DNA from 4 places in the Bacillus sp. Marseille-P3661 genome. Region 1 is predicted to be linked to each of the others. Evidence: riboswitches for the same ligand, from Rfam matches in the RefSeq annotation. Region 1 holds a riboswitch; each other region holds the start of a gene.

Region 1 (7,840 bases):
TGTCAAAGGGCAATGGGTGATAGAACTATTCTATACATTTTGCTCAAATCTAACTTAGGAGTGGTGCTTACTATGTTAAACCTCATATGGCTGATCTTAGTTGGAATTTTACTGCTTATTTTAATTGTTGGCGGAGCGATTGGTTTTATTGTTTTTAAAAAAAGATATAAAACAGCTAGCTCCAATCAAGCGTTAATCATTACTGGACCGAAACTAGGAAATCCTGATCAAGACCCTCGGATTTTTGAAGATGAAAATGGTCGTAGCTTAAAAATTATTCGCGGTGGCGGTGTGCGACTGAAGCTATTTCAAACATGTACTCCAATTGATTTAAACTCCTTTCAAATCAAATTAACAACTCCCAAAGTGTACACTTCACAAGGTGTTCCCGTTGTTGCCGATGCTGTTACATCCGTAAAAATTGCTGATAGTTTAATAGGAATTGCAAATTATGCAGAACAATTTTTAGGAAAAAAACAAAATGAAATTGAGGATGAGGTGTCAAAGGTTCTAGGCACAAATCTTCGCGCAATCTTATCAAAATTAACAGTTGAAGAGATTAATAATGATCGAGAATCATTTAATCAACAAGTGCAAGATATTGCGCAAAAGGAATTAGATAATATGGGCTTTAAAATCACTTCTTTTGGTTTAGATGATTTGCGTGATGCTGATGAAGAAAATGGCTATCTTGACAATTTAGGGCGGCCGCGGATTGCTGAGATCCGCAAAAAAGCAGAAATGGCTGAATCAGATGCTGAAAAAGAAACACGAATGTACAAAGCAAAGAATGATCAAGAGGCACAGGATGAAGAGAATAAACGATTGACAGCCATTGCTCAATCAAAAAAGGAGCGAGATATTAAAGAAGCGCAAATTAAAGAAGAAACTGAAAGAGCTCGCGCAAAATCAGAGCAATCCTACGAATTGGAGAAGGCTCGACTTGCTCAACAAGTGAAGGAAGAAGAAATGAAAATTCAGTTTATCGAGCGGCAGCGTCAGGTTGAATTAGAGCTTGAAGAACAAAAGCGACGTAAAACACAAGCAGATGCTAATGCATATGACATTAAAGCCAAAGCTGAGGCAGAGGCTGATAAGGCAAGAATTGATGGTGAAACGAAAGCACTCATCGAAAAGCAGAAGGGTCTTGCTGAGGCGGCTGTTATTCGTGAACGTGGTCTTGCCGAAGCGGAGGCAAAGCAGTTAATGGCTGAAGCGATGGAAAAATACGGTCAGGCAGCGATTCTTGAAATGTTTATTGATATGCTGCCAAAATATGCTCGTGAGGTTGCGCTTCCATTATCAAAAATTGAAGGAATGAAAGTAATTGATATGGGCGGTTCAGAGTCTGGAGGCGCTACGAAAATTACGAATAATGTGACTAAGACAATGGTGGGTATACAAGAGAGTTTAAAGGAAACAACAGGTATGGATGTCAAGGCCATGTTGGAGAGCTTTGTATCAAGAGGTAATGTCAATAACTTTGGAAATAGCAAGGATACCTATGAACCTGGAAATTCTAATGAAGATACCTCGACTGATCACAAAGAATCAAACCAGGAAAACGTTGAAACTGTAAAAGGGTCAACAATAGACACAACGGAATAGACTAGGATAATAAGGCATCACTAACAGTTTGTTAAGTGGTGCTTTTGTATTAATATTTAAAAAATTGTTGATATTTACCAAAGTAACTTATATAATTTAAATTGTTAATTTAATAGCATTAACTAGGGGTGTCCAATGAGTTGGGCTGAGAGAGAAACACAATGAAGTTTCTTGACCCTTCGGACCTGATCTGGATCATACCAGCGTGGGGAAGTTAGATTTTTATATTTGTAAAATAACTACTTCTACATATTAAAGCCGGGTCCATCCAACATAGTTGGATCCCGGCTTTTTTTGTACTTCTCCCTTTGCTTGCCGTCAGATCTCGTCTTTTTACAAAATAAAAAGGAGAGATTTTTTTATGAGCACATCGTCTTTGAATCAAGAAAGTATCACTATTCAATCAAGTTTCCCAGGTAGTAAGAAGGTTTATGTAGAGGGTTCACGACCAGACATTCGTGTTCCAATGCGTGAAATTGAGTTGAGCCCGACATCTAGCACAGTTGGTGAAGAACCAAATCCACCTGTAACCGTTTATGATACGAGTGGACCTTATACGGATGCAACTTATAAGGTGGATATTCAAAAAGGACTTCCAGCTATTCGCAGTTCATGGATCCATGAACGTGGTAACGTAGAAGAATATGAAGGGCGTATGATTAAGCCTGAGGATAATGGAATCAAAGATCCTTCCAAGCATGTGAATGTTGTAACTTTTCCTGGTTTATCTCGTAAACCTCTTCGTGCTAAAAATGGCCAGAATGTCACCCAACTTCATTATGCGAAGAAAGGTATCATCACTCCTGAGATGGAATTCATTGCCATCCGTGAAAATTTGTCAGCTGATTTCGTAAGAGACGAGGTTGCAAAGGGTCGTGCTATAATTCCATCCAATATTAATCATCCTGAAATTGAACCGATGATTATTGGCCGAAATTTTCATGTGAAGATTAATGCTAACATTGGGAATTCAGCGGTTTCTTCATCGATTGAAGAGGAAGTAGAAAAGATGACATGGGCTACTCGTTGGGGAGCAGATACTATTATGGATTTATCTACTGGTAAAAACATCCACACTACACGCGAGTGGATTATCCGCAATTCACCTGTACCAGTTGGAACAGTACCGTTATACCAAGCTCTTGAAAAAGTAGATGGAGTAGCGGAAAACTTAACATGGGAAGTTTATCGAGATACTCTTATTGAACAAGCTGAGCAGGGTGTTGATTATTTCACAATTCACGCTGGTGTGCGACTACGATATATTCCGCTTACAGCAAATCGGGTTACTGGAATTGTTTCAAGAGGCGGATCGATTATGGCGCAATGGTGCTTATATCATCATCAAGAAAATTTCTTATACACGCATTTTGAAGAGATTTGCGAAATTATGAAAACATATGATATTGCCTTTTCACTTGGTGATGGGCTGCGCCCAGGTTCGATTGCTGATGCAAATGATGAAGCGCAATTTGCAGAACTTGACACACTTGGCGAGCTTACAAAAATAGCTTGGGAACATGATGTGCAAGTAATGGTTGAGGGTCCTGGTCATGTACCGATGCACTTAATAAAAGAAAATATGGATAAGCAGCTAGAAACTTGTCAGGAAGCTCCTTTTTATACATTAGGCCCACTTACAACAGATATCGCACCGGGTTATGACCATATCACGTCGGCAATTGGTGCAGCAATGATTGGGTGGTATGGCACCGCAATGTTATGCTATGTAACACCAAAGGAGCATTTAGGACTTCCCAATAAAAATGATGTTCGTGAAGGGGTTATTACTTATAAAATTGCTGCTCACGCTGCTGATCTTGCAAAAGGCCATCCCGGTGCACAAAAGCGTGATGATGCATTATCCAAAGCCAGGTTTGAGTTTAGATGGAGAGATCAATTCAATTTATCACTTGACCCTGAGCGTGCAATTGAATATCATGATGAAACATTACCTGCAGAAGGAGCAAAAACAGCGCATTTCTGTTCAATGTGTGGGCCAAAGTTTTGTTCAATGAGGATTTCACACGATATTCGCAATTATTCTAAAGAAAATAACTTCTCTACAAACAGTGAAATTGAAAAAGGTTTAGAGGACAAGGCGCAAGAGTTTCGAAAATCTGGTGGCAGTATTTATCAATAATTAGTTGGCAGTTAATAAAAGGTTGTGGTAGCAACCGATGAAGAGGAAAGTTGATCGCAAAATCAGTGGCAAACCTCTTCATCGAGCCGATGAAAGAGGAAAGGTGATCGCAAAATCAGTGGAAAACTTCTTCATAAGGCAGATGAAGAGGAAAGTTGATCGCAAAATCAGTGCTAAACCTCTTCATAAGGCAGATGAAGAGGAAAGTTGATCGCAAAATCAGTGGCAAACCTCTTCATCGAGCCGATGAAGAGGAAAGGTGATCGCAAAAAAACAGTGGAAAACTTCTTCATAAGGCAGATGAAGAGGAAAGGTGATCGCAAAATCAGTGCCAAACCTCTTCATAAGACAAATGAAGAGGAAACTCAAGTCTAAAAGCATCGCCAAACCCCTTCATAAGGCAGATGAAGAGGAAACTTAAGTCTAAAAGCATCGCCAAACCTCTTCATAAGGCAAATGAAGAGGAAACTCAAGTCTAAAAGCATCGCCAAACCTCTTCATAAGGCAAATGAAGAGGAAACACAAGTCTAAAATCAGTGCCAAACCCCTTCATAAGGCAAATGAAGAGGAAACTTAAGTCTAAAAGCATTGCCAAACCCCTTCATAAGGCAAATGAAGAGGAAACTTAAGTCTAAAAGCATCGCCAAACCTCTTCATAAGGCAAATGAAGAGGAAAGACAAGTCCAAAAGTAGTGCCAAACCCCTTCATAAGGCAAATGAAGAGGAAAGACAAGTCCAAAATCATTGCCAAACCTCTTCATAAGGCAGATGAAGAGGAAAGTTGATCGCAAAATCATTGCCAAACCTCTTCATAAGGCAAATGAAGAGGAAACTCAAGTCTAAAAGCATCGCCAAACCCCTTCATAAGGCCGATGAAGAGGAAACTTAAGTCTAAAAGCATCGCCAAACCTCTTCATAAGGCAAATGAAGAGGAAAGACAAGTCCAAAAGTAGTGCCAAACCCCTTCATAAGGCAAATGAAGAGGAAACACAAGTCCAAAATCAGTGCCAAACCTCTTCATAAGGCAAATGAAGAGGAAACTTAAGTCTAAAAGCATTGCCAAACCTCTTCATAAGGCAAATGAAGAGGAAAAGTCAAAAATCAGTGCCAAACCTCTTCATAAAGATGATAAAACAGCGATATTAATTACAATAAATTGACAAATCAACTCCAGAATATTAACGGTTTCTTTACCTAATAATACGTTATGTGTATTAAATAGGAGGAGGAACTTTATATGTCAGAACAAACATTATACGAAAAAGTTGGCGGAAAAGAAGCAATAGGAAAAGTAGTTGATTATTTTTACGATGAGTTGGTGTTAAAGGATCCGACTGTAAATCATTTCTTTGAAAATACCGATATGGCAAAACAGCGAGATCATCAAACAAAATTTATCAGCTTTGCTTTAGGTGGTCCTAATCAATATTCAGGCGCTTCAATGGCCAAAGCACACGAGGGAATGAATTTGCAACCTGAGCATTTTAGCGCTATCGTTAAGCATCTTCATGATGCGTTAGCGCACTTTGGTGTAAGCGAGGCGGATATTGATACAGCTTTATCTAAAGTGGCATCTTTAAAAGATGATATTATTTATAAATAAAAACATATTTGCGGCGATTTGATGGGTAACAGTCTCTTGAAAAAGAAATTTGCATAGCAAAACGCATGGGAAGCATTCAAAATGAATTCCCATGCGTTTTTTGTTATACGAAAGAAAATGTAATGGTTGTCATTTTTTCAAGTAGGTTATCAGAAGTATACTTGCTGTGATCCATTTTCCAGAGGGATAAAAACAATTTTAATAAAACAATTTTAGAACGAATACAATGTAGTAAGTTAAACTCTAAAAATTTTTCGACCGTGGAAGTGAGGTGTTACAGTTGTTTCTGAAACCTTTTGAAACAAAGCAGATGCTGGAGGCTATTTTAAGCAGTCTTGATGAAGCCATTCATGTTGTAAATTCTGAAGGTGTGACGATTTTTTACAATGAAGTAGCAGCGAAACATGATGGAGTAGGGATAGACGAAGTACTTGGAAAACATGTCCTCGATGTATTTCCTTCTTTAGTTCGTGAAACTAGTACACTTCTTAAGGTAATGGAAACAGGTAAACCAATTTTTCAACAGCCACAAACATATAAAAACAGTAAAGGGCAACTTATTGATACAGTGAATACGACTTTACCAATTAGAGCAGGGGAGCAAATAATTGGTGCGGTTGAGATCGCGAAGGATCTAACAACAGTTAAGCAACTTTCACAAAAGCTTATTGATCTACAACAAAAAGTAGATAAAAAAACGAATAAGCCGATCTCAATGTCTGGTGCAAAGTATGTGTTAAATGATATTATTACATCGTGTGAAAAAATGGAAAAGGTTAAAATACACGCAGAAAAAGCAGCTCAATCCTCAGCACCTGTTTTAGTATTCGGTGAGACCGGGACGGGAAAGGAGCTTGTCGTACAATCTATTCATAATGGCTCTTCTCGTAAAGATGAACCGTTTATTGCTCAAAACTGTGCAGCATTGCCATCTTCTTTGCTAGAAAGTATATTATTTGGAACAAAGAAAGGAAGTTTTACGGGTGCAATTGATCGACCGGGTTTGTTTGAACTAGCACATGGGGGAACATTGTTTCTCGATGAAATCAATTCAATGCCGTTAGAGATTCAGGCCAAGCTTCTTCGTGTTCTCGAAGATGGAGTAATTCGGAGAGTTGGAGGTACAAATAGCTACGTGATAGATGTTAGGGTTATCGTTGCTATGAATGAACATCCTTTAAAATGCATCGAAAATAATATGCTGCGTTCAGATTTATTTTATCGATTAAATGTGTTTTTTATAGAAATTCCTCCATTACGACAACGAAAAAAAGATATACCTCTACTAATAGATCATTTTATTAAAAAGTATAACTACAAATACAACAAACTAATTAGTGCAATGGATGACGATGTTCTAGCGTTATTGGAATCTCATAATTGGCTCGGCAATGTCCGTGAATTAGAGCATGTTATCGAGTATGCCGTAAATATGACCGATGGTGACCGAATTTCAATGTCCAATGTACCACTAGCGCTAAGAGAATCCTCAATTTCTCCCAAAGAGCAATCTGGTAAACGTCCACTTCGTTTATATCTAGAGAAAACAGAAAAGAAATTGATAGAGCATGCTTTAAATGAAAGTGACGGAAAAATTGCGCAAGCTGCTAAAATCCTTGATATTCCTCGCCAAACACTCCAATATAAACTAAATAAATATAATATAATGAAAGAAACTGATTAACGATAAGGAGCTTACATCATGAAAGAACGATATGAATTAAAGGTAATGAAAGCTAGTCATTATGAGGCGCAGTTCTACTTTGATTATTTTAATGAACGATTACGAATTGTTGATTACCGTGGAAATGTATCATTGATCATGGAAGAAGCAAAAAAAGCGAGCAAACACCATTCGTTTACAAAATTAATTTTTCATGCAAGGCCTGAACACTGGCAGCAATTACTAAGTAAGGGCTTTGTTTTAGAAGCTGTTTTTAAAGGTTTTTTTAATGGAACAGATTGTTATGCAATGTCCTATTATACCGACTTAAATCGCCGTACTAGCAAGTATTGGGTTGAGGAGGATCACATCATCGCATCTTTATCCACTACTAGCAAACCACAAGCGACTCAGAATTCTCAGGATTCCTATCAATTTAGACTTGCAAATGTAAACGATGCTAAAGAATTAGCAGAGCTATACAAACAAGTATTTGCCATATATCCAACGCCAATGAACGACCCTAATTATATTGAGAAAGTCATCGCTGAAGGAAGTCTTTTTTTTGTATCAGAGCATGAGAAAAAGATTGTCAGTGCTGCATCAGCAGATGTGAATAAAGGCTATCATCATGCTGAAATGACAGATTGCGCTACATTGCCAGATCACAGGAAATACGGCTTGATGAAAAAATTACTCCAACTTTTAGAAAGAGAACTGCTGAATTCGGGCATTTATTGTGCCTTTTCAATTGCAAGAGCATTATCACCTGGAATGAATGCAGCATTTTATCAATTAGGGTATAAATATACAGGGCGAATGA
Region 2 (7,840 bases), on a different contig from region 1:
GAATGAGTCGGAATCCAACTTCAGCACAAGCCCTAAAAAGCTGATCAGACCAAAACTGTTGTCGTTTCCATTCGACAGCTAAGCTAACCTAAACTTAATAGCAGGTATTTGTGCCGCAAAGGTTTGCGGTATATTCCTTCAAAACTACAGGTTTGTACCACATCTTTCTGCATATGCTTTAGAACTTAATTATTTATATTCGTACTGGATTTTTTAAAATTCTTCAAGCTAAACTATACACTTTCTCAAACACAGTATATGTATTGACTGCATTTAAGTCTATTTGATAGCCGATTCCAGGTTGATCAGGAACATGGATATAGCCATTATCAACCATAACTTCAGGGGTAATAATATCTTTTTCCCAATAGCGTGCTGACCCTGCCGTATCACCGGGTAAAGTGAAGTTAGCTAGCGATGTTAGAGCAACGTTATGGGCTCTGCCGATACCGGTTTCAAGCATACCTCCACACCAAACGGCAATTCCTTTTGTTTGGCAGTAATCATGAATACGTTTAGCTACTGTTAAACCACCAACACGGCCTATTTTAATATTAATGATTTTGCAGCTACCGTTTTCAATCGCTTTACGAGCATCTTCAAAGGAATTTATACTCTCGTCCAAGCAGATAGGCGTTTTAAGTACCTTTTGGAGAACTGCATGATCTAAAATATCGTCAGACCCTAATGGTTGTTCAATCATCATTAAATTAAACTCATCAAGTGCTTTAAGTGTATCGATATCATTAATAGAATAAGCTGAATTTGCATCGCCCATTAATGGGAGATTGGGGAATTCATTTCTAATGGCTTTCATTACATTTACATCCCAGCCGGGCTTAATTTTAACTTTCATCCGCTTATAGCCTTCATATATATATTGTTCAATTATTTTTAATAATTCATCTATGCTCTTCTGAATGCCAATACTGACACCTACTTCTATTTTTTTATGAGTCCCCCCTAAAGCTTGTGCTAATGATTGTTCTGTTGTTTGGGCATATAAATCCCATATTGCACCTTCGATTGTTGCTTTGGCCATATTATTCCTTTTAATATAGGAAAACCATTCTGTTACCTGATCCGGATGTTCAATCTTTTTGTCGAGAATAACAGGGATTAAGAAGTCTTCGAGGATGTGCCAATTGGTTCTAAAGGTTTCCTCAGTATACCATGGAGCTGTAAAGGCAACTGATTCGCCCCAACCGCTGCGCCCCATTTCATCAACAGCCTCAAGTAGTATGAATTCCTTGTTACGTAATGTTCCAAAACTGGTTGTAAAATCAAATTTCATCCTCATTTTCAAATGTCTCAATTTTATGCTTTTAATTTTCATAACAAGTCCTCCATATTAATTGGTAAGATTAAAGCGGTAAGAGTAAAAAAGTTCATTGATCATTGTAGAAATTTCGATTCCAAAGTTTGTATTTATAGAATATTAATTTGTTCCTTTAACATCGTACTATCTATTGTACATAAAGAAAATTAAGTACCATAGTTAAGATTATTATTAGTTTGGCCAGAGTTTAATAAGAATTGTATAATATTTGAAAATTCACTTAACAAAACAGAAATCAACTGCTATACTTGCAATAGTAAGAATAGTAAATTTGATAATTTAATAGTTTAGAAAGCTAGGGGTGCCGATTGGCTGAGAGGACATTTGTCTAACCCTTGAACCTGATTTGGTTAGAACCAACGTAGGGAAGCTTTTTTGTTATGAAATAAAACAAAATGGCCTACCTATTAGCTGGTGGGTCTTTTTTTTGTATTAAAAATCGCTATAGCTATTGAAGGGAGATTATTGGAGATGAAAGACACGTTAACTATTGGTGGGATTGATTTACATAATCGTTTATTTACAGGCACAGGAAAGTTTGCGGATCACAGTGTAATGAAAGATGCACTAGAGCAGTCTAATTCACAAGTTGTAACAGTTGCATTAAGAAGAGTAGATTTAGAGGATCAACAAGAAAATATTTTAAATGATATTCCAAAGGATGTGATTTTGCTTCCTAATACTTCTGGTGCAAGAACAGCGGAGGAAGCAGTCCGTATTGCGCGTTTGGCTAAGGCTTGCGGCATGGGGAACTGGATTAAAATCGAAGTTATTTCTGATCAAAAATATTTACTTCCAGATAACGAAGAGACGATTAAGGCAACTGAAATCTTAGCTGAAGAAGGTTTCATTGTTTTACCTTATATGAACCCTGATTTAATGGCAGCCAAAAAGCTTCAACAAGCAGGGGCAGCTGCTGTTATGCCATTAGGCTCACCGATTGGTTCAAATCGAGGTATCAAAATGAAAGAAATGATTCAAATTTTAATCAATGAAATTGATGTACCGATTGTTGTAGATGCAGGTATTGGCAGACCATCTGAAGCTGCTGAAGCGATGGAAATGGGTGCAGCTGCTGTTTTAGTTAATACTGCGATAGCAACGGCAGACAATCCAGTTGAGATGGCTATTGCATTTGATTTAGCTGTTAAAGCAGGTAGAAAAGCGTATCTTGCGGGACTAGGTCCAACATCTGTGACTGCAAAAGCTTCCTCACCATTAACAGGATTTTTAGTTTAAGTGATGCGTGATATATAAAACATTGTAAAGCCTTGTTTACAATTAATATGAAAATGGGGGAGAAAAATTGAGTTTTTACGAAAAATACGAAACTGTTAAAAACTTACCGTTTGATGAAATTTTTAATGAAATTAAGATCAATGATGTCCAAAAAGTATTGCAAAAGGATACATTAACAGAACAGGATCTTCTAGTATTACTTTCACCTGCTGCCGAAACATGTTTAGAACAGATCGCACAAAAAGCACATCATTTGACGGTACAACATTTTGGAAAAGTGATCGGTCTTTATGCGCCATTATATATAACCGATTATTGCGTAAATCAATGTAAGTATTGCAGTTTTAGTGTTGAAAACAATTTTCCGCGCAGACGTTTGACGATGGCGGAAATTGAGGAAGAAGCGCAAGCCATCATTGAGATGGGCATTAAGCATTTAATTATTTTAACAGGAGAGTCAAGAATGCATTCTTCTGTTTCTTATCTATGTGAAAGTGTTGATGTTCTCAAAAAATATTTCTCTTCATTATCAATTGAGATTCAGCCTTTGCAAACAGAAGAATATAAACAGTTGGTTGATCGAGGGGTAGATGGACTTACAGTATATCAAGAGGTATATAATGAGGAGATTTATAAACAAATTCATGTTAAAGGACCTAAAAGAGATTTTCGCTATCGACTGGATGCACCAGAAAGAGGCTGTCAAGCAGGTATGCGTTCTGTGAATATTGGTGCACTGCTTGGTATGGATGATTGGCGAAAAGAAATTTTCTTTACAGCTCTTCATGGACAATATTTACAGCGCAAGTATATAGATACTGATATCGCTGTATCATTTCCGCGACTACGTCCCCATTTAGGAAGTTTTCAACCTAAAGTGGATGTAACGGATAAATATCTAGTACAAGCGATGTTAGCAATCAGACTATTTCTTCCTCGGGCAGGAATCACATTATCTACCCGAGAAAATGCCGAATTACGTGAGCACCTCTTACCACTAGGTGTTACGAAAATGTCTGCAGCATCCTCAACTGTTGTTGGTGGATATGCAAATAAAGAAAATAAAAATAGTCAGTTTGAAATATCTGATGACCGTAGTGTTGCTGAAGTAAAAGCTGCTATTAAGCAGTTAGGATATCAGCCAGTAACGAAAGATTGGCAAATACTTTCTGTTTAATGGAAATGTGTGAGAGACTATGAAAAAAGAACTCCATGTTATTTCAACGGGGAAACAATCTGCTGATGAATTAACTGCAATAGCAAGTGTTATTCATCCATTTATAGATGCTCTGCATTTGCGAGAAAAAAGTATGAACGCAAGCGAATTATTTAAACTTGTTAATAATTTAATTAGCGGTGGCGTTCCTCGATCTAAATTATATATAAATGACCGTGTTGATGTAGCTGCTGCAACCGGTGTGAATGGGGTACAACTTGGCTACAACAGTCTCGATGTATCTGCCGTCAAAGAGACGTTTCCAAGGCTTAGAGTGGGCAGTTCTGTGCATTCTCTTAAAGAAGCACTTGAAAAGGAACAACAGGGCGCTGATTTTCTTGTATTTGGTCATATTTTCAATACAACCTCTAAGCCGGACTTGCAGCCAAGAGGGATTGCTAGCTTACGAGAATTAACAGATGCGGTATCCATTCCTGTAATTGCAATTGGTGGAATAAATACAACTAATATAGCCAATGTATTGCAAGCAAATGTACAAGGAGTAGCTGTTTTGTCAGCCATATTAGAAGATAAAAACCCATTAATAAGGGCAAAGGAACTTAATAGATTACTATATGGAAGTGAGGTGGGATCATGCAGCTTCAAGTGAATGGAAACATTGTACAACTTCCAAACACTCTTCAGTACGTTATCGAAGTACTAACTCATTATGAATTAGAAAACAAACCAGTAATCGTAGAATTAAACGGACAGATTGTTATGAAGGAATCACTTCATAGTACAACGATTTCCGAAGGTGATACGCTTGAGATTGTCCATTTTGTCGGTGGTGGTTGATCTATTTCTCCTAGAACTAACATATTTGATAAAGAGGTGACAGTTTATGACTATCTATAAAGCACTTACTATTGCTGGATCTGATTCTGGCGGTGGAGCAGGTATTCAAGCTGATTTAAAAACTTTTCAAGAGCTCGGCGTTTTTGGTATGACTGCCATAACAGCTGTTACTGCACAAAATACAATGGGTGTACAAGGGGTTTATCCAATACCTGTTGAAGGAATCGTTCAACAAATGGAATCCATTGGAACGGATTTAATACCCAATGCTTTTAAAACTGGAATGCTTTTTAATAGTGAAATTATCGAAGCCGTTGCTGAATTAATAAAGAAATATAATTGGCATAATCTTGTAGTCGACCCAGTTATGATTGCTAAAGGTGGCGCTTCTTTATTAAAGCAGCAGGCAATCGATGCTCTTAAACAGTTCTTACTTCCATTAGCGAAGGTTGTAACACCTAATATACCAGAAGCAGAAGTATTGACCGGAATAAAAATAGAGTCAATAGAAGATCGTAAAAAAGCTGCAATGGAGTTACATCGATTAGGAGCACAATACGTTATGATTAAAGGTGGTCATGAAGACAATAGTGAGATAATGACCGATTTATTATATGACGGTGAAGGTTTCAGGGAATATAAAAGTAAAAAAGTTCATACTAAAAATACACATGGAACAGGATGTACATTCTCAGCTGCAATTACAGCACATATAGCAAAAGGTGAAAGTGTCCCAGTAGCTATTCATTATGCAAAAGATTTTATCCAGGCAGCGATTGAAGAGGATTTACATCTCGGTCAAGGGCATGGTCCTACAAATCATTGGGCATATAATAACCGTGGAGCTATAAAGCTATGATTTACTCAGAAGAATATATTCGTAAGAAACTAAAGCTGTATTTTATATTGGGAAGTAGTAACTGTCTTCGAAATCCAGTAGAGGTATTAGAGGAAGCGGTTCAAGGCGGAATTACGTTCTTTCAATTTCGTGAGAAGGGTCCAGGGTGTAAGACGGGGAAAGAAAAGCTCATGCTGGCTAAGCAGCTTCAGGAAATTTGTAAACAAAACGAAGTTCCCTTCATCGTAAATGATGATATTGATTTAGCATTAGAGTTAGATGCAGATGGTGTTCACATTGGTCAGGAGGATGAAAATCCTTTAAATGTTAGAACACGAATTGGAAACAAAATACTTGGGATTTCAGCTCATAATGTAACTGAAGCCCGACTGGCAATAGAACAAGGTGCGGATTATATAGGTGTCGGTCCAATGTATCCTACCAATACAAAAACTGACACGCGAGCAGTACAAGGCCCAACTGTTATCAAGGAAATAAGAAGTCAACATATCACAATCCCGGTTGTAGGAATTGGTGGAATTTCAAAAGGATTAATAAAGCCGGTTATTAATGCGGGTGCAGATGGAGTGGCCATCATATCGGCGATAAGCCAAGCAGTCGACCCCAAAACAGAAGCTAGTCTATTATTGAATGAAATGCAAAGTACTGTGTGATTGGAAACTTATTAGTATGAAATTTTTGTTAGTGTTTATAAATTAATATTATGATGCTAATATAATCCCTTCTGTGTAGTCAGTATGAGATAACATACAGCTCTAGATAGAAGGGATTTATTTGGCGTGGAGAATTTTCACTTTATGAAGAGGGAAAGTGTTTTTGGAATATAGAGAGCCTCCTTCATAGTGGAATGAAGAGAGCAGAGCAAAGTACCGTAAAAATTCAAGTTGCCCCCCTTTATAGAGCGAATGAATGTAAAGCTCCAAATGGAGTTAGAATCAGGCTGCGATTCTGACAGTAAATCGAGTTAAGTTTCAAATGGAGTCAGAATCGGACTGCGATTCTGACAGTAAATCGAGTAAAGTTGCAAATGGAGTCAGAATCGGGCTGCGATTCTGACAGTAAATCGAGTAAAGTTGCAAATGGAGTCAGAATGGGGCTGCGATTCTGACAGTAAATCGAGTAAAGTTCCAAATGGAGTCAGAATCGGGCTATGAATCTGACAGTAAATCGAGTAAAGTTGCAAATGGAGTCAGAATCAGGCTATGAATCTGACAGTAAATCGAGTAAAGTTGCAAATGGAGTCAGAATCGGGCTGCGATTCTGACAGGATGGCAAGAAAAAGTGTAGAACGAGTCAGAATCCGAGTGAAATTCTAACAGGAAAGCAAGAAAAAGTGTAGAACGAGTCAGAATGGTGGTTGGATTCTGACAGGATCGCAAGAAAAAGTGTAAAACGAGTCAGAATCAGGGTTCGATTCTGACAGGATGGCAAGAAAAAGTGTAGAACGAGTCAGAATGGTGGCTGGATTCTGACAGGATCGCAAGAAAAAGTGTAGAACGAGTCAGAATGGTGGCTGGATTCTGACAGGATCGCAAGAAAAAGTGTAGAACGAGTCAGAATCAGAGTTGGATTCTGACAGGATCGCAAGAAAAAGTTGAGAATGAGTCAGAATGGTGGCTGGATTCTGACAGGATCGCAAGAAAAAGTGTAAAATGAGTCAGAATCAGGGTTGGATTCTGACAGGATCGCAAGAAAAAGTGTAGAACGAGTCAGAATCAGGGTTAGATTCTGACAGGATCGCAAGAAAAAGTGTGAAACAAGTCAGAATCAGAGTTGGATTCTGACAGGATCGCAAGAAAAAGTGTAGAACGAGTCAGAATGGTGGCTGGATTCTGACAGGATCGCAAGAAAAAGTTGAGAATGAGTCAGAATGGTGGCTGGATTCTGACAGGATCGCAAGAAAAAGTGTAAAACGAGTCAGAATCAGGGTTGGATTCTGACAGGAAAGCAAGAAAAAGTGTAGAACGAGTCAGAATCAGGGTTAGATTCTGACAGGAAAGCAAGAAAAAGTGTAGAACGAGTCAGAATAGTGGCTGGATTCTGACAGGATCGCAAGAAAAAGTAGAAAACGAGTCAGAATCAGAGTTGGATTCTGACAGGATCGCAAGAAAAAGTGTAGAAGGAGTCAGAATGGTGGCTGGATTCTGACAGGATCGCAAGAAAAAGTGTAAAACGAGTCAGAATCAGGGTTGGATTCTGACAGGAAAGCAAGAAAAAGTGTAGAACGAGTCAGAATCAGGGTTAGATTCTGACAGGAAAGCAAGAAAAAGTGTAGAACGAGTCAGAATAGTGGCTGGATTCTGACAGGATCGCAAGAAAAAGTAGAAAACGAGTCAGAATCAGAGTTGGATTCTGACAGGATCGCAAGAAAAAGTGTAGAACGAGTCAG
Region 3 (7,840 bases), on a different contig from region 1:
AGCTGAGGTTTTTCAACATGGGATGATTGGTTAGGTTTGTCTAGTAATAAAAGGTTATCAACCGTATCCTCTAAAACAATTAAATACTCATTTGCTTCCTGTACTAATTGATGGATAATTGCAGTCAAAGTTGAACTTTCTTTTATTGTAGCGATATCCGACTTAATAGTCTCTAATGGTGCTAACACATCTAACTCCTTCAAATATTTTGCAGAAAATGAGGAAAGAGAAGCTAGAAATAATAAAAATGAAATAAAAATGAATAATCGTCTCACTTTTTCACCTCCTCTAATATAAACATTCTAGCCACTTTTTAATGGTTTTATAATCTTTAAGTGAAAGTTGATAGAAGTGTGTTAAGGTTGAAAATGTTCTTACGTAATATGAAAGGGAATTAGAGGTCAAAAAAGAAGAAATAGGAGCATAATGTTGTTGTGCCACACTCCTATAATATGTTTAAATTTTAAATACTAAGATCTTTTTTTATTTATTTGCCGAAGTTCATGGAGTCGTTGGCTATCCTCTTTAAAGAAATAAATTAAGTCTCCAATTCTATCTATAGCATCCCAGCTTAAATGATGTTCGATTCCTTCAACATCGTTGTATATTTTATCTTTATCTACTCCAATCATTTCTAAAAATTCTTCCAATAAGTCGTGTCGATATACAAGTCGGTGTCCAAGCTGTTTACCTTTTTCGGTTAAACTTAAGCCTCTATATTTTTCGTAAATTAAATAGTTATCTTCACCTAACTTCTGGACCATTTTCGTGACCGAGGATGGTTGAACAGCTAGATTCTCGGCTATTTCAGAAACACGTGCATAGCCTTTATTTTTGATAAGCAAATAAATTTGTTCTATATAGTCTTCCATGCTTGGTGTTGTTTTCATATTGTTAACTCCTTAGACTTTGTGCGAACACAATTATATATATATTATAGATTAAATGCATTAGAGCTACAATAAAGGACTACTTTAGCTATTTTCATTTTAAATAAAAACAAAAAATATTAGAACAATCTTATAAATTGCGCATATTATTTATTAATCTATTTTTTTGTGATAAAGTTTCCTTAAGGAAACTTTTGTGTGGAAGGAAAACAAATAAAAAAATTTTAATTTTAATAAAGGGGAAATAAAATATGACAGAAAATCTGTTACTTGCTTTTGGATTAACTTTAATGGCGGGACTTGCAACAGGGATAGGTAGTTTGCTTGCATTCTTCACTTCTACCACAAATACTAAATTTTTATCATTGGCACTTGGGTTTTCAGCAGGGGTAATGATTTATGTATCGATGATTGAAATTTTTGTAAAAGCACAGACTGCGCTTGTTACCGCGCTCGGTCAGGGCTTGGGACATTGGATGACAGTCGTTGGCTTTTTTGGCGGTATGATTTTAATTGCGTTAATTGATAAGTTTATACCGAAACAAAGCAACCCACATGAATTAAAGAAAGTAGAAGATATGAAAAAGACTGATGCTGTAAATGATCCACAGTTATTAAAAATGGGAACTTTCACGGCATTAGCAATAGGTATTCACAATTTCCCAGAAGGGATTGCAACTTTTACATCAGCTTTGCAGGATCCGTCATTAGGTATAGCTATCGCCATTGCAATTGCAATTCATAATATTCCTGAAGGTGTGGCTGTATCGGTTCCTATATATTTTGCCACGGGAGATAAAAAGAAAGCATTCAAACTTTCGTTTTTGTCTGGATTATCGGAGCCGATTGGAGCAATTGTAGCTTTCCTGATTTTACTACCGTTTTTAAATGATGTAATGTTTGGTGTCATATTCGCTGGTGTTGCTGGAATAATGGTTTTTATCTCTTTAGATGAATTATTGCCTGCAGCAAAGAAATATGACGAAGCACATATGTCCATTTATGGTTTAATCGGAGGTATGGCTATAATGGCACTAAGCTTATTGTTATTTATTTAAATAATAACCTTTTAGTACGTAGCCCCACCGCTAAAAAATTACGTTATTAACAACAAGGTCTTTTGGCTTTGTTGTTTTTTTATTTACCAAACAGTTAGACTTAATAAACATGAAATTAAACCTCCTAAACAATTTATCTATAGATTAGTATTGTTGGTTACTTAGTCGAATTAATAAAAATAATACTTGGAGTGAAGAAAATGGATCGTAGAAAATTTTTAACTTATGTTGGAACAGGTGCAGTTTCGTTAACAATCGCATCATCTGGACTAGGTCATTTGCAAATCGTGCTGGTGCAAAACAACAGATTCACAGTTTGATTTCGAAATTTTCGCAGCAGGTGGACAGGCTAATGGATTTAGCGCGCCTGACAATTCAATTTAACGTTTGATAACGAAGGAAACCTGTGGACTGTTACAGATATATCTAGTAGTTCTTTAAATAAAGGCGTATTTGAGCGCTTTAAAAATAACGGTATTTTTGTTATTCCGACAGCGGGCGAAGACCGTGGCATAGTGTACCAATTTGCATCAGCACCTGTTGAGGCAGAATTAACGGGTCCTTGTTTTACACCAGACGAAGAAACGCTTTTCTTAGCTATTCAACATCCCGGTATAGAAACTGAAGATATAAACAACCCTACAAGTATGTGGCCGCATCGAAAAGGTGATACTATGCCTAGGCCAGCAGTAGTAGCTATCAGAGGGTTTTAATAAAATATGTGCAAAAACCGATAGGACTATATTTGCGAGACAAAGGAGTTGAAATGATGTTATCAAATATCGGGATACCTGGTTTAATATTAATCTTGATATTGGCTCTTATCATTTTTGGGCCATCGAAGTTGCCTGAGGTTGGTAGGGCATTTGGTACCACATTAAAGGAATTTAAGAATTCAACGAAAGATTTAGTTTCAGACGAACCAAAACCAATCGAAGATCCAAACAAAAATAAGTATTAATGATGTAATAGGGCTTACATTAGGCCCTATTTTTTATACTTTTTGGAAGTTTAACTTTGTTAATGGATTAAAATATAAGAATAGAACATCGTCATTAGCCATTATGGGCAAATTTCACAACGGTACAGCTCCTTCGAATAGTTAATTTGCAAACAATTAGATGTATGTTATATTGAATCTATTAAATAATTATATGTAAGCACTGGGGGAGCTGGAAAAAGGCCAGCTGAGAGTAAGACCTGTTAGTCTTTGACCCTTTTACCTGATCTGGTTAGTACCAGCGTAGGAAAGTGTGTGGACTTTAACAGAAACCGCAGATTCCTAGACTGGAATGCTGCGTTTTTTATTTATATCTACCCATCCCGGTGCACATAATTGGAGGAGATTAACATGCGTGCAACAAAAAAATTAACAATTACAGCAATGCTAGTAGCAATTGGTACGTTAACAAGTAATTTATTTTACATACCAATTGGATTTACTAAAGTATTTCCGATGCAGCACTTTATTAATGTATTATCCGCCGTAATACTAGGACCCTACTATGCTGTTTTACAGGCTTTTTCGGTTTCACTCATACGAAATATGATGGGAACAGGGTCTATATTTGCATTTCCCGGAAGTATGTTCGGAGCGTTGGTAGCTAGTTATTTTTTTATGAAAACAAAGAGAACAATCTTTGCAGCAATAGGCGAGGTTTTCGGTACCGGTATACTTGGTGCTTTAGTGGCATATCCAATTGCAACATTGTTTTTAGGCAGTGAGGCTACGTTGTTTGGGTTTATACCATCATTTATTGTAAGCTCTATAGCTGGAGCAATAATTGGTTATATTACATTAAAGATTGTGATGAAAAATGAAGGGATTAGACGTGAATTAACAAGTACAGGATTATATAAATAAAAGTTTTATAAACTGGGAAGAAGGGAACACAGTGGATATAACTAAAATAAAAATTTTGTTTGACCAAGTTAGAACTAAGAAACCACTTATACATCATATAACTAATAAAGTTACTATTAACGACTGCGCGAATGTTACATTAGCAATAGGAGCATCACCGGTTATGGCTGATTTCCATGAAGAAGTTGAGGAAATGGTAGGACACGCAAGCGCCCTGCTGCTCAACTTTGGAATGCTGAATGATGGAATTTTTAAATCAATGCTTAAGGCAGGAAAAAAAGCAAATGAAAATGGCATCCCGGTTATTTTTGATCCTGTAGGAGTAGGTGGGACAAGTTACCGAACGAAACGAGCGCACGAGCTAATGAGTCAGATTAATATATCGATTATTCGCGGAAATCATAGTGAAATTGCTAGTTTATTAGGTTTTGAAGGTATGACAAGAGGTGTTGATACCGGAGATGTAACTTCTGAAATACAATCTACGGCGTTAAAAGCTTGCACTACATATAATAGCGTTGTTGTGATTAGTGGGAAAAAAGACGTGGTTACCAATGGAAATAATATTTGTTTTATTCATAATGGTCATGAGTGGTTGCCAAAAGTTACCGGTACTGGCTGTTCAAGTACCTCTTTAATAGCTGCGTTTTCGGGTGTTACTACTGATTATTATTCTGCTGCCATTGCAGGAATTTCAACTATGGGCATTTGCGGTGAAAATGTTATGAGAAACTGTTCTGTTAGTGGTCTGGGGACATTTAAAATTAAATTATTAGATGAAATTTCAACTATTGATGGGAGTAGTTGGGCTGAAACAGTCTGCTATACTCTTTAAAAGAAATATTTACAATCTAACTAAAAAACGGCACCTAGAAAAAATTACCGAATAGTGAAACTTTTCCCAATTTATTTCGTCTATTACATGATATGTTATTAATTTAAAAGGAGGCTGAATGGTGTTTATTAAAAAAATGGGTGTCGTTACACTTTCTTCTGCAATTGCATTATCAGGAATTATACCTGCAAGTAATGTTTTAGCGGCAAGTGCAGTAAAGACAGAACAAGTTGCACAAGAGGTGAAGGCTGGGGGTAGTGTTGTAAATGTTGAAAAGGAGAAATTAATAGAAAGAGCACGTAGTTTGTTTCCTGAAAAATTCGAAGGGTTCACTGACCAGGAATTTCATGCCAATTTCAATACATACCCCTTAGGTGAGGGAACTGAAAGGTATGGTCTACACTTTTTTAAAGAAGTTAAAAACGGAGAACATATTAGTGGGAATGTTGAATTTGCAGGAAAAGATTTGACATTAGTATCCTATCATTTTAGTCCAGTTGATACAACGGATGCGTTATATCCCCCGAAGGTTACAAAAAAACAAGCTGAAATGATAGCGAATGATTTTTTGAAGAAAATGAATTTGAATCAATATCGATTAACTGAAAATGATTTACTTTATTATTCATCGATGAATCGCCCTTTAACAGAGCCTGTTGAATATTCATTTACATTTGAAAAACTTGAAAATGGAATCCCTGTTCAAGACCAAAATGTTACTATTACTGTACTAGGTAATGGAGAAGTAACCCAATTTTATCAAAATCGATTTGTAGACAAGACAACCTATGACTCAGGCAAACCGTTGCTTACCAAAGAAGAGGCATTGAAAAAGGTGAAGGACCAACTGGCAGTTCAATTAAGGTACATGGTTGATCATAACTATCAAACAGATCAAACAAATGTTGAACTGATGTATGTACCAGTACCTACTATTTCAGGTGTTGATGCCAAAACTGGAAAGTTGAAAGTTGGAGATGCTTTTGTAAGTGAAAAGCCAAAAGAAAGCAATACTACTTTACTTGCAGAGAAGTCTAGCCCAAAGGTCTCAAGCCCTCTTACAAAAGAGCAAGCAAAAAAAATGGCGGAAGATATTCTAAAACCAAAAGAAGATAATGTGAAATTAGTAATAGAGGGAATAAACGAAATCGAACGTGAAGGTATAAAAATGTATAGCGTTCAATATATGTATCAAACAGGATCGTCAGGAAGTGGTTCTTCTTTTGAAATTAATAAAGAGACAGGAGAAATCTTGAACTTTCATAATATTGCGAGAGATCGTTATTATGAACTACAAGCTGAAAAAGATATAAAACCAAACCTTTCAGAAGAAGACGCTCTAAAGAAAGCTGTTGAGTATATTAATCAATATGCATATTCTAATTTGGATGAATATGCTTATCCAACCGAATTAGCTGCAAATCATTATCAAAAACATAGCAATGAATATTATTTTCACTTTCCTCGAGTTATTAATGGGATCATTGTAAATGGTAATGGCATCAGTGTTAGCGTATCAGGAGAAGATGGAGAGCTTTTCTCTCTAAATGTTAACTCCACGAATGTTGAGAAATGGCCTGATGTTAATCGAGCGGTTGATATGAAGAAGGCCTTAGCTGCTATTAAGGAAAAGATAGATGTAAAGCTTCAATATGTGAATCATGATAATAATCAGAAACTTTATCAATTATTTTATAGTATTACAACAAATAAGAATCACTCTTATTTTGATGCGATTAGTGGAACATGGAAGAAATATTCCTATGTTGGAGAGCAACCGAATGTGGATGAAATTAGTCATCCATGGGCAGCTGAAGAATTGAATTTTATGATTTCAGCTAATATTATCCAAGTTGATGACCCATCATCCTTTAATCCTGATCGTGCTGTTACAAAGGGGGAAGCTCTGAATATCATATACAAATCGTTGGCAAGGTTTTACAACTACCCAGAGCCAATCGACGCACAACGTCAAACAACCTTTAAGAACATTAAAGAAGACCATCCGCTATACGAAATCATTGAGCGATCTGCGCAACAAGATATAATTGACACAACAGCAAATACCTTTAATGTCGATGAGAAGCTTACTAGAGAAGAGCTAGCGTTTTGGTTTGCTCGTGCAATGGGCCTTCAGCTTATAGCTGAGCATCCTGAGATCTATAAGCTCGACTTTGTTGATGCAGAAGAAATGAATGGAAAATATCGTGGACATATTGCGATAACTAATGCGCTGGGTATTTTAGCTAAAGATGTAAATAATGAGTTTAATCCAAAATCAGAAGTTACCTTAGCTGAATTGGCTGTCTCTAATGTTCGACTTGCGAAAATTGCCTCAGAAATGAACATTCAACTAAGATAAAAATTGATATTATAGCAATTTCCTTCTATATTAATAACACCCGCTACCTAACTTTGGAAAGGTAGTGGGTGGAAACGACCTCGGATTTAAAAGTCCCTTCTATACCTTCGAAATCCTCTTTAAATATACAAGCTTCGACAAATGCTTACAAATTTTCTAATTTTTTAAAAAAATATAAAATATTCAGAGAAAAATGTTACCTTTTTTGAAATTATTTGATATAGTATGGCTATAGAGAGTTACGGTTTCTTTATACGCAACAATTTACTTTGTTTAAAGGAAGGATATTTTTATGGCAACAAATAAGAAAGAGGAGTATTTGCTTTCCTCAGTAAAGAATGCACTACGCTTACTTAAATGCTTTTCCATGGATGAACCAGAGAAGAAAATCAGCGATCTCGCTGCAACACTAGGTCTTCATAAAAGCACTGTCAGTCGGACATTAGCAACACTTGCTAGTGAAGGATTTGTTAGCCAAGACCCGGATACAAAAAAATACCGACTGGGATTGTCAGTGCTTACGTTGAGCGGTGTAGTCAATAGTACGATGGAAATATACCGTGAGTCGCTACCTATTCTGAAGAAACTTGTTGATGACATAGGTGAAACTGCACATATATCTATGTTGGACGGCTTTAATGTTATATACCTTCAAAAAGTAGATTGTAATCATCCTATAAGGTATTTAACGCATGTTGGCAAAACAAACCCGTCATATTGTACAAGTTCTGGAAAAGTGCTTTTAGCGCACTCAAGTGATGATTTCGTTGATAAAGTAATTGAAAGCGGTTTAAAGGCTTCTACTAAAGCGACTATAACCGATCCAGACCA
Region 4 (7,840 bases), on a different contig from region 1:
TCCTTACTATCCTATCCCTCAAATGCAGCACGTATATGCTCCTCATTGGATTCCTTACTACAATTACTGGGCTTATGCACCGTATGTAACAAACCTTCAAAGCCATAGTTTAGTACCTGCTTATAGAAAAATAGAGGTCATGAATTCTAGACAGTACCCTGAAGTAGATCCAACTGTTTTTAATGAATCAGCTGTTGCCTTTAAAAAGTTACTCCAAGATGCAAGTACGGTGCTTGACAAATTAGCAAGTTCTAAAGTATTTGCTTCTAAAATAATGAGTGCTGCTCAAGAGTCAAATTTAAATGAAGTCGATAACTTAATTAAATCAACAGGAATTCAGTCAAATTTTAAAACATCCTTTAATCCTGATGGGATTGAGATGTATTTCTGGTCGGAAGTCGAAGAAACAGAATGCTGTAAGTTAGATATGAAACTTCGATGGAATTAGAATTTATTTTAAAGCATCCTCTACATATTGGATGCTTTTTTTATTGAAGTTACAACTTTCTGAAAATTTAAACAAGTAAAGGAGGGGATAAGAGCCGTCATGTAGAATTTCATATTATAAGGGGGAATATGAAATGTTTGATAAAGAACTTATTATTTGGAAAAGTGAGTTAGAAATTCGAAAAGATCAAAATCTTACCAAAATGAAAGAAATTAAACTACAATTAGCTAGTCTTGATATACGTAGGATTATGCTCCTCGAAAGTAAGGACAAGCTAAAATCTAACCTATTTAAAGAGATAGAAGAAATGATTACTCATCTCGAAATTGAACTTAAAGAATTACAACATGAAAATGACGATATTAACAATATCATTTATTCCATTAATGTTGAAACAGGAAATATAATTATGTGTGATTAACGCCTTTTGGCGTTTTTTTTTATGAGGTGAATCCCATCCAAATAACGTCATTGCATCCATTATTTGTAGCAAAGATAACGATTGGAAATTCATTATAGATACAGTAAAGTAAAGATACAAACCCAAAAAGGAGATTACTAGTTTATGAGCGCTTTAAGAATATGGTTCATATATCCAGTTATTATAATGTGCTTATTCTTTTCAACAGCACCAATACATACGATCTCAGCACCTTTATATGATGCAGATACTACAACTCCAAGCACACATAAAGCTTCCTCATTGAAAGATATCGAAAATATTGTTAGTTCTTCAATGAAAAACAGGAAAACAAATATAATGATTAAGTATAAAGGTTCAACTAACAACCTTTTAAATAAAATAAGCAGTTACATAGACCATACTGTAAAAAATGATGAATACTTAAATTACTCATTTCGGGGTTTTAATATGTCATATAAAGCATATGGCTCCAATATAACGATCACTATTGTTTTAAGATATTATGAAACATTGGCTCAAATGATATATGTAGATCAGTATGTTACTACGATAATGAAGGAAATCACGAAACCCACTATGAACGATCATGAAAAGGTAAAAGCCGTTCACGATTTTGTAGTTAAGAATTTATCATATGATACATCATTGATAAACAATTCTCCATATCCAGCTATTATTGAAGGAACAACGGCCTGTAATGGATATGCAATGCTCATCTATAAGATGCTTCAACATGCAGGTATTGATGTACGTCTTATTAGTGGAGTCGCAAGCAGCCGGTCTTTTGCTGTTCAAAATCACGCTTGGAATATGGTTAAATTAGAAGGAAGATGGTACCACTTGGATGCCACGTGGAATGACCCTGTTCCAGATGAAAAGGGCAGAGTTTTATATCATTATTATTTATTATCAGATCAAGAAATATCTAAAGATCATAGTTGGACAACTGGCGGAATAAATGGCGAAGAAATGCCATACCCGATTGCAAAGACAACTTACTTTGAAGAATTACAAACAAAAATTAATACTACAAATGAAGCGGATCGATTTACAGCATTGCTAAATGAACTAGAATTACAATATCTATTACCCGAATTTACTGCGACTACTATACAGGAGCTAATAAATTTAATAGAAAAAGGCTTTAATAATTATAACGAAGAGTTTAGTATTCGCTACGTTGATCTGAAAGGAATCCATATGTCTGATCTGCGTAAAATGATTTATGAAAGTGCAATTAAATTGGGTGTGAATGCATGGAGTTATGGATTTGTTTCGTATACCAAAGGATTAACAGACAATGATAAGCTCATAACAATTTCTAATATAGTATACCAGCAAGTTCCCGAACAGAAACAGGATGATAAAACAAGTATTAATTATCCAACTCCTGGCTACGAATCGATTGGTACTTTTGCAAATGTTGCAAAAGATAAACAATGGACGATTCAATTTGACTCACCTATTGATTTTTCATCCGTTACAACCGAAAATATAATGATTTATAGCTCAGATGGCAATAAATTGTCAACCATTGACTACTCCTTAAAAGACTCTAACTCTTTATCGATTAGTAACAAGGAGGACTATAAAACAGGAGAAACATATTACTTATATGTGAAGAATACTATTAAAGGGACAAATGGTAAGAAAATTAAAGATTCCGTTTCAATAAAATTTACAATACAGAAAAATATTTAATGCTTACAATTGTTAGGTTGTTTGTTTATTGATAAATTTGAACAGTATTGAATTATAACAGGATAAGCGCCTGCCTATGGATGGAGGCGCTTTGAAGTTACTTATTCTTTCCATCAAAGAAACGTCCAAATTGTTCCATTTCTTTATTGGGTTGTCCAGAAAGATGGAAAGGGTTAGCATTCATATGTTGTTGAGGATCTGCATCTATTCTTATCCCTATTTTGTTGGCGCTAGATAACGGATCTGATATAGGTCCCTCATGGGAACCGTCAAAGTGTGGGTGTTTTTTTGAGATGTCTAATCTTCTTACCATATCTGGTCTCCTTAAATTAAAAAATTTAATTATAGCATTTGTTTATGCAAGGTAAATATGTATCATATGAAAATTTTTTTGTTGCAACAAACGCCTATATATGGTAAATATTAGATAGACGGAAATGAAATGAATATATATTATCGTTACTACTAGGGGTGCTGTAAAGGCTGAGAGGGACAATTGAGTTTGTCTTAACCCTTAAACCTGATCTAGGTAATACTAGCGAAGGGAAGTGGTGTGTGTGCGGAAAAATTCAGTGTTTCATTGAATTTTCAAATTTATTCCAAGCTTAAAGCTTGTTATGGGTTATGTATACTTTAAACCACTTCTTTTTAAGAGGTGGTTTTTTTGTGTTAGGGGGAATTTAATTAGACCATAAATAGACGTATTCATTGTTTTATATTGTTAAAGTAATACAAAAAAGGATGGATCAGCATGAAGTTTAGTAATCAATTATTTGAGAAGGTAAAACCAATATGGGATCAAAATCATGCCCACCCATTTGTACAAGAAATTGGAAGTGGTACATTAGCAACTGAAAAGTTTCGCTTTTATATGGTGCAAGATTATCTATATTTAATTGATTTTGCCAAGCTCTTCGCTTTAGCAACAGTAAAAACAAATGATGTTGAATTGATGAGAAAGTTTGCACATCTGCTAGAGTCAACTTTGAACGAGGAAATGTCATTGCATAGACAATATGCTTCTCGTTTCGGTATCACATCTGAAGAGTTAGAAAACGCTGCAGCTTCTCCAACGACATTGGCATACAGCCACTATATGCTCCACATCGCACAAAACGGTTCGTTAGCAGAATTAGTTTCAGCATTATTACCATGTATGTGGAGTTATTGGGAAATTGGAAAAGATCTAAGAACCAAAAATCCAGAGTCCCAAAATCATGAATTTTTTGGTGAATGGATAAAAATGTACAGTTCAGATGAATTTGGGTCGTTAGCATTGTGGTTAATCAATTTATTGGATGAATTAGCTGAAGGAAAGTCAGGAAAAGAGATTGCTAGATTAGAAGAAATTTTTCTAACAACCAGTAAATTTGAATATATGTTTTGGGATACAGCCTACAAACAAGAAACGTGGCCTAGTTATGAATGAGATTGCGCTTGAATTTGATAGGGTTAGTTTTCGTTATGATAATGGTAAAAAAAACATTATAAATTCATTAAATCTAAAAGTAGAAAATGGTGAATTTGTTAGTATTATTGGTCCGAGCGGATCGGGAAAAAGTACAATTTTTCGTCTTATAACTGGATTAGAAACACCGACGTCAGGTTCCATCTTGGTAAATGGTATTCCTATGAATGATCGATTAGGATCAGTAGGCTACATGCCTCAACAGGACTTGTTATTACCATGGCGCACAGTTTTAGAGAATGTGGTATTACCTATTGAATTAAAGAAAAATAAGCGAACTTGGTCAAAAGCTGAAATGGTAGCTTTATTAGATGAATTTGGATTAAAGGGTTATGAAAATCAATATCCTGCAAATTTATCTGGTGGGATGCGTCAACGAGTTTCTTTTTTAAGAACAATCATGACCGGATCAAATATTTTGTTGCTAGATGAACCATTCAGCGCCCTTGACGCTATTACGAGGTTAATGATGCAAGAGTGGTTGATTGAAAAGTGGGATAAGTATAAACAGACGATTTTATTTATTACACATGATGTAGACGAAGCACTACTATTATCAGATCGTATTCTTGTTTTAACAGATCATCCTATTTCGTCGCTTAAAGAAGTATATGTACCTTTAGAACGGCCAAGAAGGATAAGGGATTTTGGGGAACAAAAAATAATCGAAATAAAAGAGCAGCTAATAGAGCAGCTAAGATTCGGAGTGAAGTGATTGGTAAATATAAAATATTACTTTTCCTCAACCGTTATATTCATAATCACAATTATTTCTTGGGAAATTGCGGCGAAAATTGTAGATAAGGCATTTATTTTACCATCACCTTCTGCAGTAATTGTAAGACTGTGGGAGTTGAAGTTCACGTTATTTTTAGTGCACCTTCCGAAAACCTTACTTATTATTTTAGTGGGATTGTCTATATCAATTGTATTCGGGATTGTAGTCGGGATTTGTATGAGTTTAAATAAATCAGTTGAAAGAGCATTGTATCCAATCTTAATTGCTTCACAAACAATACCAATTATAGCTTTAGCGCCAATCTTTGTACTTTGGTTTGGATATTCAATCTGGAGTAAGGTTGTTGTAACAGTATTAATAACATTTTTTCCAATTACTGTAAGTGTTTTTGATGGACTTAAGGCATCTAGCAAGGAGTTTGAAGAGTTATTTCTGACAATGGGAGCAACTAAACAAGAGATTTTTCTAAAACTAAATATTCCAAATGCACTTCCTTACTTTTTCTCGGGACTTAAGGTCGCTGTTACATTAAGTGTTATTGGTGCTGCTATTGGCGAATGGTTAGGTGCTCAAGCAGGGCTAGGGTACTTTAGTCGGCGGATGATGACGCAGTTTGATGGACCAGCAGTATTTGCTCCAATTTTATTATTGTCAGCAGTTGGAATTTTACTGTTTTTATTAGTTACATGGATTGAAAAATATATGGTTAAATGGAGGAAAGAAAGATGAAAAATTGTTTAGCATTTTTTGTAAGTTTATTTTTAGCATTAGCTCTGGGAGGATGTAGCGAAAGTAAAACAAATGAAGAAAGTAACACTGCTCCCGCTCCTACCAGTGAAGAAAAAAAGGATTTGAAAGAAGTAAGTTTGTTGTTAGATTGGTATCCTAACGCGGTACATAGCTATATATACACTGCAATCGAAAAAGGTTATTTTGCAGAAGAAGGTGTGAAGGTTTCAATCCAATTTCCAACCAATCCAACAGATCCACTTAATTTAGCTGCTGCAGGAAAAGTTACTTTAGGCTTATATTATCAACCAGATGTCATTATGGCTCGTGTGAATGAAAATGTACCGGTTAAATCTGTTGCTTCAATTGTTAGAACACCGTTAAATCATATTGTATTTCCTGAGGATAGTGCTATTCAATCTCCGAAGGATCTTGAAGGAAAAAAAGTAGGGTATCCAGGTATCCAATTAAACGAAGCTTTATTGAAAACGATGGTTAAACATGATGGCGGTGATCCAGCGAAGGTTGAAATGGTGGATGTAGGGTTTGAGCTAGGGACCTCAATAGTGGCGGAACAAGTTGATGCAGTAATTGGCGCATTTATAAATCACGAGGTACCAGTATTAAAGCATAAAGGTTTTCCGACTCGGAATTTTAATCCAGTAGAGTATGGTGTACCCGCTTTTAGTGAAATTGTAATAGTAACAAGTGATGAAACATGGAATAAAGATCAGCAAGCAATTAAAGGTTTTTTACGTGGAGCTAAAAAGGGATTTGAATTTATGAAAGACAATCCAGATGAAGCGCTTCAAATTTTATTAGCAAACCAGGATGATGCGAATTTTCCTTTAGTACCAGAAGTTGAAAAGGAAAGCCTTGATATATTATTGCCAATGATGGAAACTTCGACCGAAGCATTTGGCAGTCAGAATAAAGAAAATTGGGAAGAAGTTGCAAAGTGGTTAGAAACTGCGGGTTTACTAAAAGCAGATTATAATGTGAATGAGATGTTTATTCAGGAATAATGTTTCTTAGGCTGATTGGTTTCTTAAACTAATCAGCCTTTTTTTATGTGCACTTCTAGATGAAGCTAAAGTTAATCAATAATTTTATACATATTAATGTATAGTAGGTTATATATATATAGAATACTCGAAAATTTAACTTTACCATTGACATCCAAGAGGAAATGCACTATCTAATATATATTAAAAGGGGTGAAAGGCTTGGAGTTTAATTTAAAAGGTAAGGACGGTGCTTTTCCTTGTGAGGTAACATTAGATGAGGACAATGGACGTTACATGTTACGGAAAGCTGATACCAGTGGAGAATATTTCAATGAACCACAACAATTAGTTCAGTGGATTGAGGAAAATTGGACTGTGAATGACTTCAAAGATCCTGAAGAGTTCAATAAAATGATACGAGAAATCAGAAAATACCTTTAATAACGATATTTTTAAATGAATATTAAAGATCGAGAAACCACATGACTTTTCATTTTTGAATTTCGTGTGGTTTTAAGTGCTCGTGAATTTCAATATACACTTATTATTAATAAAAGCTAGTTCCTATTAAAGGTAGTTTTAGCTTTGATTACATAGTTTTTTTTAGTGGAAGTAAGGAACATTAATTCTGATGGCATCATTTAAGGAGGAATGATTTCTTGTGCAATTGGCAACACATGAGCTTTATGAACTTCATGAGCTAACAATGAGCTGTGTTAATTCAATTACGAACATGGCCAGTTTTATTAAACAAGCAGAGGACCAACAATTAAAATCGATATTACAAAAACATTTTCCTTTGCATGTTCAAGATTATAATATGAAGGTTCAATTTATGAATATGGCAAATGGTCCTACGCAAACATTGCATGTACCTGAGCTTAACAAGATGTTACAATCCTATACACACTCTCCAATTTCCAAATACCCATCTGTACAGCCTAGGACGGATGTAAAAGTTTTTAATGATCGAGAAATTGCCACTGCTTATTTACTAACATTAAAGCGAGCTGGCAGGGAATATGCATGGTCTGCAATGGAAGTGGCTAATCCGGATTTAAGATCTTTCTTAGAAAATGCATTCCTTATGTGTTCACATCATGCATTTGAGGTGTGGCAATGGATGGTAAAGATGGGGTATTATCCATTAGAATCTGCTCCACAACCTGCGCTTAATAACTTTAGTCAAATGTACCAAGAAGTTCCGCAAAAACCGCCCCAGTTGGATCCAAATATGCAATAAGAATTTACAAAGATGGTTTCCATAATAAGAGTGGAAACCATCCTTTTCGAGAAAGCTGTTTACAACGGTCCATCTAGTTAT

The links. Region 1 has a riboswitch for thiamine pyrophosphate ahead of thiC (phosphomethylpyrimidine synthase ThiC). Riboswitches for the same ligand answer to the same signal wherever they lie in the genome.
Region 2: linked by a shared signal. The riboswitch ahead of C1724_RS13100 (thiazole synthase) and the one ahead of thiC (phosphomethylpyrimidine synthase ThiC) in region 1 are both predicted to bind thiamine pyrophosphate.
Region 3: linked by a shared signal. The riboswitch ahead of thiW (energy coupling factor transporter S component ThiW) and the one ahead of thiC (phosphomethylpyrimidine synthase ThiC) in region 1 are both predicted to bind thiamine pyrophosphate.
Region 4: linked by a shared signal. The riboswitch ahead of tenA (thiaminase II) and the one ahead of thiC (phosphomethylpyrimidine synthase ThiC) in region 1 are both predicted to bind thiamine pyrophosphate.

The regions. Positions count from the first base shown of each region.
Region 1 is NZ_LT965958.1:156,341-164,180, forward strand. It holds gene C1724_RS23380 (flotillin family protein) at 73-1,608, shown strand; TPP riboswitch at 1,723-1,837, shown strand; gene thiC (phosphomethylpyrimidine synthase ThiC) at 1,970-3,751, shown strand; gene C1724_RS25845 (hypothetical protein) at 3,789-3,962, shown strand; gene C1724_RS23390 (group I truncated hemoglobin) at 4,989-5,354, shown strand; gene C1724_RS23395 (sigma-54 interaction domain-containing protein) at 5,635-7,038, shown strand; gene ablB (putative beta-lysine N-acetyltransferase) at 7,057-7,840, shown strand, end outside.
Region 2 is NZ_LT965954.1:422,739-430,578, reverse strand. It holds gene menC (o-succinylbenzoate synthase) at 224-1,336, opposite strand; TPP riboswitch at 1,627-1,724, shown strand; gene C1724_RS13100 (thiazole synthase) at 1,811-2,578, shown strand; gene thiH (2-iminoacetate synthase ThiH) at 2,646-3,755, shown strand; gene tenI (thiazole tautomerase TenI) at 3,775-4,404, shown strand; gene thiS (sulfur carrier protein ThiS) at 4,389-4,592, shown strand; gene thiD (bifunctional hydroxymethylpyrimidine kinase/phosphomethylpyrimidine kinase) at 4,639-5,451, shown strand; gene thiE (thiamine phosphate synthase) at 5,448-6,104, shown strand.
Region 3 is NZ_LT965957.1:296,340-304,179, reverse strand. It holds gene C1724_RS22625 (CAP-associated domain-containing protein) at 1-275, opposite strand, end outside; gene mntR (transcriptional regulator MntR) at 471-890, opposite strand; gene zupT (zinc transporter ZupT) at 1,142-1,948, shown strand; gene C1724_RS25340 (twin-arginine translocation signal domain-containing protein) at 2,149-2,268, shown strand; partial or broken gene C1724_RS22610 (alkaline phosphatase PhoX) at 2,261-2,661, shown strand; gene tatA (twin-arginine translocase TatA/TatE family subunit) at 2,718-2,909, shown strand; TPP riboswitch at 3,104-3,215, shown strand; gene thiW (energy coupling factor transporter S component ThiW) at 3,300-3,812, shown strand; gene thiM (hydroxyethylthiazole kinase) at 3,844-4,647, shown strand; gene C1724_RS22590 (YcdB/YcdC domain-containing protein) at 4,769-7,009, shown strand; gene C1724_RS22585 (IclR family transcriptional regulator) at 7,302-7,840, shown strand, end outside.
Region 4 is NZ_LT965954.1:396,118-403,957, reverse strand. It holds gene C1724_RS12985 (hypothetical protein) at 1-448, shown strand, start outside; gene C1724_RS12980 (hypothetical protein) at 582-869, shown strand; gene C1724_RS12975 (transglutaminase domain-containing protein) at 1,014-2,573, shown strand; gene C1724_RS12970 (hypothetical protein) at 2,671-2,886, opposite strand; TPP riboswitch at 3,031-3,137, shown strand; gene tenA (thiaminase II) at 3,325-4,002, shown strand; gene C1724_RS12960 (ABC transporter ATP-binding protein) at 3,995-4,756, shown strand; gene C1724_RS12955 (ABC transporter permease) at 4,766-5,509, shown strand; gene C1724_RS12950 (ABC transporter substrate-binding protein) at 5,506-6,534, shown strand; gene C1724_RS12945 (hypothetical protein) at 6,736-6,957, shown strand; gene C1724_RS12940 (spore coat protein) at 7,178-7,759, shown strand.